Piscinibacter gummiphilus: one gene and its partner. The protein of the gene in region 1 binds, or shares a complex with, the protein of each later gene. Links are inferred from orthologs where the notes say so. Each region holds a gene or a part of one and is shown on either strand. Other genes may lie near its edges. The genes, in order: secY and secA.

What was found.
Region 2: the proteins of secY (region 1) and secA are in contact, whole or in part, in a crystal structure (PDB 3DIN), measured with the Thermotoga maritima proteins. The link is inferred for Piscinibacter gummiphilus from one-to-one orthologs. Residues at the interface, in WP_004081795.1 of Thermotoga maritima: Glu108, Gly109, Glu110, Glu111, Ala236, Glu237, Arg238, Arg239, Ile240, Thr241, Ile242, Gln243, Tyr244, Ala245, Arg246, Arg247, Val248, Thr249, Gly250, Arg251, Arg252, Val253, Tyr254, Gly256, Ala257, Ser258, Thr259, Tyr260, Leu261, Pro262; in WP_004082002.1 of Thermotoga maritima: Glu261, Ala262, Arg263, Lys300, Ala301, Arg302, Thr303, Ile304, Ile305, Leu323, Tyr324, Asp325, Pro326, Val329, Ser330, Tyr333, Ile336, Lys340, Phe345, Val349, Glu363, Phe364, Tyr374, Ser375, Gly376, Gly377, Glu393, Ile395, Thr482, Ser483.

What each region holds. Positions count from the first base shown.
Region 1 is NZ_CP015118.1:615,962-619,181, forward strand. What follows is about bases 133-3,039. They hold secY (preprotein translocase subunit SecY), read left to right. Parts: upstream 133-884; coding sequence 885-2,195; downstream 2,196-3,039. Other genes in these bases: rpsE (30S ribosomal protein S5), read left to right, coding at 133-188; rpmD (50S ribosomal protein L30), read left to right, coding at 211-411; rplO (50S ribosomal protein L15), read left to right, coding at 426-857; infA (translation initiation factor IF-1), read left to right, coding at 2,256-2,474; rpmJ (50S ribosomal protein L36), read left to right, coding at 2,565-2,678. Also shown: more of rpsE, read left to right, coding at 1-132; more of rpsM, read left to right, coding at 3,040-3,075; rpsK (30S ribosomal protein S11), read left to right, coding at 3,093-3,220. UniProt on the Escherichia coli protein: The central subunit of the protein translocation channel SecYEG. Consists of two halves formed by TMs 1-5 and 6-10.
Region 2 is NZ_CP015118.1:4,798,752-4,802,314, reverse strand. What follows is about bases 82-3,331. They hold secA (preprotein translocase subunit SecA), read left to right. Parts: upstream 82-383; coding sequence 384-3,131; downstream 3,132-3,331. Other genes in these bases: A4W93_RS21905 (M23 family metallopeptidase), read left to right, coding at 82-161. Also shown: more of A4W93_RS21905, read left to right, coding at 1-81; bifunctional glutamate N-acetyltransferase/amino-acid acetyltransferase ArgJ, read left to right, coding at 3,370-3,563. UniProt on the Escherichia coli protein: Required for protein export, interacts with the SecYEG preprotein conducting channel.

The DNA of each region.
Region 1 (3,220 bases):
TCATCGCCGGCGGCCCGATGCGCGCCGTCTTCGAAGTGATGGGTGTCACCGACATCGTCTGCAAGAGCCTCGGTTCGCCGAACCCGTACAACCTCGTTCGCGCCACGCTGAACGCGCTGAAGAACACGCACACGCCGGCAGAAATCGCCGCGAAGCGTGGTCTGACGGTCGAAGAGATCACTGGCTGATCAGCCCGTCCGGAGAATTGCAATGACTGACAAGCAAAACGCCAAGAGCGGCGCCACGCTCAAGATCAAGCTGGTCCGCAGCATCGCCGGTACCCGCGAATCGCACCGTGCCACGGTGCGTGGTCTGGGCCTGCGCAAGCTGAACAGCGAATCTGAACTCGAAGACACGCCCGCGGTTCGCGGCATGATCAACAAGGTCTCGTACCTGGTCAAAGTGCTCTGAGCGGAGAGAAGAACATGGAACTCAACACCATCAAGCCGGCCGCTGGCGCCAAGCACGCCAAGCGTCGCGTCGGTCGCGGTATCGGTTCGGGCCTGGGCAAGACCGCAGGTCGCGGCCACAAGGGTCAGAAGTCGCGTGCCGGTGGCTACCACAAGGTCGGCTTCGAAGGCGGCCAGATGCCGCTGCAGCGTCGCCTGCCGAAGCGTGGCTTCAAGTCGGCTTCGCTCAAGTACAACGCTGAAATCACGCTGGCCGACCTGGAAGCGCTGGGTCTCGACGAAGTCGACCTGCTCGCGCTGAAGCAGTCGAAGCTCGTGGGCGAGATCGCCAAGGTCGTCAAGGTCATCAAGACCGGTGAACTGACCAAGAAGGTCGTGCTCAAGGGCATCGGCGCCACGGCGGGCGCGAAGGCGGCCATCGAGGCCGTCGGCGGTTCGCTGGCTTAATACTTCGCATCCACAGGACACGTCTCAGTGGCAACCAACCCGAATCAGCTGGCCAAGAGTGGCAAGTTCGGCGACCTCCGTCGTCGGCTTGTGTTCTTGCTGCTCGCACTGGTGGTGTATCGCATCGGTGCGCACATCCCGGTGCCCGGCATCGATCCGGTCGCGCTGCAGCAGATGTTCAAGGGGCAGCAGGGCGGCATCCTGAGCCTGCTGAACGTGTTCTCGGGCGGCGCGCTGTCCCGCTTCACCGTCTTCGCACTGGGGATCATGCCGTACATCTCGGCGTCGATCATCATGCAGCTGATGGGCTACGTCGTGCCCAGCATCGAGGCGCTGAAGAAGGAAGGCGAAGCCGGTCGTCGCAAGATCACGAAGTACACGCGCTACGGCACCCTGGCCCTCGCGCTCTTCCAGTCGCTGAGCATCGCGCTCGCGCTCGAGAGCTCGGCCGGCCTGGTGATCAACCCCGGCTTCGGCTTCCGCGTGACCGCGGTGGTCAGCCTGGTGGCCGGCACGATGTTCCTGATGTGGCTGGGCGAGCAGATCACCGAGCGTGGCCTGGGCAACGGCATCTCGATCCTGATCTTCGGCGGCATCGCCGCGGGTCTTCCGGGCGCCATCGGCGGTCTGTTCGAGCTGGTGCGCACGGGTGCGATGAGTTCGCCGGTGTTCCTGTTCATCGTCGTGCTGGTGCTCGCCGTGACCTTCGCCGTCGTGTACGTCGAGCGGGGTCAGCGCAAGATCCTCGTCAACTACGCGAAGCGCCAGGTGGGCAACAAGGTGTATGGCGGTCAGTCGTCGCACCTGCCCCTGAAGCTGAACATGGCCGGCGTGATCCCGCCGATCTTCGCGTCGTCGATCATCCTGCTGCCGGCCACTGCGGTGGGCTGGTTCGCCACGGGCGACAGCCTGCGCTGGCTGAAGGACATCGCCGGTGCGCTGTCCCCGGGTCAGCCCATCTACGTGATGCTGTATGCCGCGGCCATCGTGTTCTTCTGCTTCTTCTACACGGCGCTGGTGTTCAACAGCCGTGAGACGGCGGACAACCTGAAGAAGAGCGGCGCGTTCATCCCGGGCATCCGCCCGGGTGACCAGACGGCTCGTCACATCGATCGCATCCTGTCGCGTCTGACGCTGGCCGGTGCGGTGTACATCACGGCAGTCTGTCTGCTGCCGGAGTTCCTGGTGCTGAAGTACAACGTTCCGTTCTACTTCGGTGGCACCTCGTTGCTGATCCTGGTGGTCGTGACGATGGACTTCTGGGCGCAGGTCCAGTCGTACGTGATGAGTCAGCAGTACGAGTCGCTGCTGAAGAAGGCAAGTTTCAAGTCGAGCTGAGGCGAGGGCCTCGGACGACACCAAGCTGGACAGCGGATCGAAGACAACGAAGCAGAGCGCATGGCGAAAGACGACGTCATCCAGATGCAGGGCGAGATTCTCGAGAACCTCCCCAACGCTACGTTTCGCGTGAAGTTGGAGAACGGGCACATCGTGCTCGGTCACATCTCCGGAAAGATGCGGATGCACTACATCCGGATCCTCCCCGGGGACAAGGTCACTGTCGAGCTGACGCCTTACGATCTGAGTCGGGCGCGCATTGTGTTTCGGGCGAAGTGAGCCCCCAGGTGGTCCGAGTGGGCTCGCTGCCTGCGGATCACGAAGTATTGAATTGTTGAAGACGGTCTGAAGAAGGCCTAGGAGAAGAGCATGAAAGTTGCTGCATCGGTCAAAAAGATGTGCCGGAACTGCAAGGTTATCCGTCGCAAGGGTGTGGTTCGCGTGATCTGTACCGATCCGCGCCACAAGCAGCGCCAAGGCTGATCGCCTTCGACATCGCGAAGAATAGAGGACGCACATGGCACGTATTGCTGGTATCAACATTCCGCCCCAGAAGCACACCGAGATCGGCCTGACCGCCATCTACGGGATTGGCCGCACCACGGCGCAGAAGATCTGCACCGAATGTGGCGTCCCGTTCGATCGCAAGGTCAAGGACCTCACGGACGCTGATCTGGAAAAGATCCGTGAAGAAATCGGTCGCATGACGATCGAGGGCGACCTGCGCCGCGAGATGTCCATCAACATCAAGCGCCTGATGGACCTCGGCTGCTACCGTGGTTTCCGCCACCGCCGTGGCCTGCCCGTTCGTGGCCAGCGCACCAAGACGAATGCCCGCACCCGCAAGGGTCCGCGCAAGTCTGGCGTGGTCAAGAAGTGATTTGAGAGAAGGTCGATATGGCTAAAGCACCGAACACCGCCGCTCAACGCGTCCGCAAGAAAGTCCGCAAGAACGTTGCCGACGGCATTGCGCACGTCCACGCGTCGTTCAACAACACGATCATCACGATCACCGACCGCCAAGG
Region 2 (3,563 bases), 4.2 Mb from region 1 along the record:
AGGTGGTGGCCGAAGTGGGCACCACGGGGCGCTCCACCGGCCCGCACCTCCACTTCGAGGTGCTGGTGGAGGGCGTGCCCCAGGATCCGGCCAAGTTCCTGGCCGGCAAGGGCAACGTGCCGTTCGACCAGGCCGACGCCGGCGGAACGAAGGGCCACTGAGAAGGGTCAACCCTGTTCCGCTGCCGGGCGGACGTGCTCCACCCCGGTGCTAAAATCCGCGGCTTTTGCCGCCGGTACGGGGAAGAGGTGCCTTGCAATCCGCGGGGCGACTCCCATCTGACCGCGGTTGTTCCCCTGCTTGCGTGTGTGCGGGTCGTGCCGTTGCGCGGCCCTTTCGCATGTTCGTCCCGCTGACCCCAGCCCCTATTTTCCCGACGCTGCATGTTGCCCAAGCTTCTCACCCAGATTTTCGGTAGCCGCAACGACCGGCTGCTCAAGCAGTACCGTCAGGTGGTGCAGCGGATCAATGCGCTGGAACCGCAGTTCGAGTCGCTCGACGACGAGGCGCTGAAGGCCAAGACCGCCGAGTTCAAGGACCGCATCGCCAAGGGCGAGTCGCTCGACGCGCTGCTGCCCGAAGCCTTCGCGGTGGTGCGCGAGGGCGGCAAGCGCGTGCTGAAGATGCGCCACTTCGACGTGCAGCTGATCGGCGGCATGGCGCTCACCGGCGGCAAGATCGCCGAGATGCGCACCGGCGAAGGCAAGACGCTGATGGCCACGCTGCCGGTGTACCTGAACGCGCTGACGGGCCAGGGCGTGCACGTCGTCACGGTCAACGACTACCTCGCCCGGCGCGATGCCGAGTGGATGGGCAAGCTCTACAACTTCCTCGGCCTGACCGTGGGCGTGAACCTGCCCCAGATGCCGCGCGAGCAGAAGCAGGCCGCCTACGCTGCCGACGTCACGTACGGCACGAACAACGAGTTCGGCTTCGACTACCTGCGCGACAACATGGTCTACGAAACGGCCGACCGCGTGCAGCGGGGCCTCACGTACGCCATCGTCGACGAGGTCGACTCCATCCTGATCGACGAGGCCCGCACGCCGCTGATCATCAGCGGCCAGGCGGAAGACCACACCGAGCTCTACGTGCGCATCAACGCCGTGGTGCCGAAGCTCAAGAAGCAGATCGGTGAACTCGACCTGCGCACGGGCGAAGGCGTGATCGATCCGGGCGATTTCACCGTCGACGAGAAGTCGCACCAGGTCTACCTGACCGAGGACGGCCACGAGAACGCCGAGCGCATCCTCGCCGAGGCCGGCCTGCTGGCCGAGGGCGCCAGCCTGTACGACGCGGCGAACATCTCGCTGATGCACCACGTGTACGCGGCGCTGCGCGCCCGCCACCTCTACAACCGCGACCAGCACTACGTGGTGCAGGACGGCGAGGTGGTCATCGTCGACGAGTTCACCGGCCGCCTGATGACGGGCCGCCGCTGGTCCGACGGCCTGCACCAGGCCGTCGAGGCGAAGGAAGGCGTGAAGATCCAGAGCGAGAACCAGACGCTCGCGTCCATCACGTTCCAGAACTACTTCCGCATGTACGGCAAGCTGGGCGGCATGACCGGCACGGCCGACACCGAGGCCTACGAATTCCAGGAGATCTACAACCTGGAAACCGTGATCGTGCCGCCGAACAAGCCCACGGCCCGCAAGGACGAACTCGACCTCGTCTACAAGACCGACAAGGAAAAGTTCGACGCCGTCATCCAGGACATCCGCGACTGCCACGAGCGCGGCCAGCCCGTGCTGGTGGGCACCACCTCCATCGAAAACTCGGAACTCATCTCCGAGAAGCTCAAGAAGGTGAACCTGCCGCACCAGGTGCTGAACGCCAAGCAGCACGCGAAGGAAGCCGAGATCGTGGCCCAGGCCGGCCGCCCGGGCGTGATCACCATCGCCACCAACATGGCGGGCCGCGGCACCGACATCGTTCTGGGCGGCAACGTCGAGAAGCAGGTGCAGGTGCTCGAGGCCGACACCGAGCTGCCCGAGGCCGACAAGGCCGCGCGCATCAAGCAGCTGCACGACGAATGGCAGGGCCTGCACGAGCAGGTCAAGGCCGCCGGCGGCCTGCGCATCATCGCCACCGAACGCCACGAGTCGCGCCGCATCGACAACCAGCTGCGCGGCCGTTCGGGCCGCCAGGGCGACCCGGGCTCCTCGCGCTTCTACCTGTCCCTCGAAGACTCGCTGATGCGCATCTTCGCCGGCGACCGCGTGCGCGCCATCATGGACCGCCTGAAGATGCCCGAGGGCGAGGCCATCGAGGCCGGCATCGTCTCGCGCAGCATCGAGAGCGCGCAGCGCAAGGTCGAGGCCCGCAACTTCGACGTGCGCAAGCAGCTGCTCGAGTACGACGACGTGTCGAACGACCAGCGCAAGGTCATCTACCAGCAGCGCAACGAGATCCTCGAGGCCTCGTCGCTCGACGAGCAGATCACCAACCTGCGCGCCAGCACGCTGAACGACGTGGTGCGCACGTACGTGCCTGCCGAGAGCCTCGAAGAGCAGTGGGACCTCCCCGGGCTCGAGAAGGTGCTGCGCGACGAATGGCAGCTCGACGTGCCCCTGCAGGCCACGGTCGAGAAGAGCAACGCCATCACCGACGACGACGTGCTGGAGCAGGTCGTCAAGGCCGGCCACGCCGCGTTCGACGACAAGCTGCAGCGCGTGGGCGCCGAGCAGTTCCTGCCGTTCGAGCGCATGATCTTCCTGCAGTCCATCGACCAGCACTGGCGCGAACACCTCGCCGCGCTCGACTACCTGCGCCAGGGCATCCACCTGCGCGGCTACGCGCAGAAGAACCCGAAACAGGAGTACAAGCGCGAGGCCTTCGAGCTGTTCAGCCAGCTGCTCGACGTCGTCAAGATGGACGTCACGCGCATCCTGTTGACCGTGCGCATCCAGAGCCAGGAACAGGTGGCCCAGGCCGCCGAAGCCATCGAGGACCGCGCCGAGGCCATCAGCAACATCACCTACACGCACCCGAACGAGGACGGCAGCATCGCGCAGGAGACCGACCCCGCCACGATGCCCGACGGCGGCCTGCCGAAGGTGGGCCGCAACGACCCGTGCCCGTGCGGCAGCGGCAAGAAGTACAAGCAGTGCCACGGCAAGCTGAGCTGAGCGTGTGATGCCATGAAAAACGGAGCCTTCGGGCTCCGTTTTTCATGGTGCGCACGCAAAAGAAAACGCCGTCATCCCGGCGCAGGCCGGGACCCCGGGCGTGGGCTCGCAGAGCAGTGCTTCGAGCGACCGCCCAGGGTCCCGGCCTGCGCCGGGATGACGAAGCGGATTTCACCATTCCGCCCCCCGTTGTTCCTACAATCGACCACCAGTCCCCTTTCCCAAAGCGAGCCCCGAGATGCCCGTCAACCTGCAAGCCCCGAACCCCGCTGACCTGTTCCCCGTGCCCGGCGTGAAGCTCGGCATCGCGATGGCGGGCGTGCGAAAGGCCAACCGGCGCGACCTCACGGTGATCACCGTGTCCGAGGGCTCGCAGGTGGCCGGCGTGTTCACCACCAACCGCTTCTGCGCGGCGCCCGTGCAGCTGTGCCA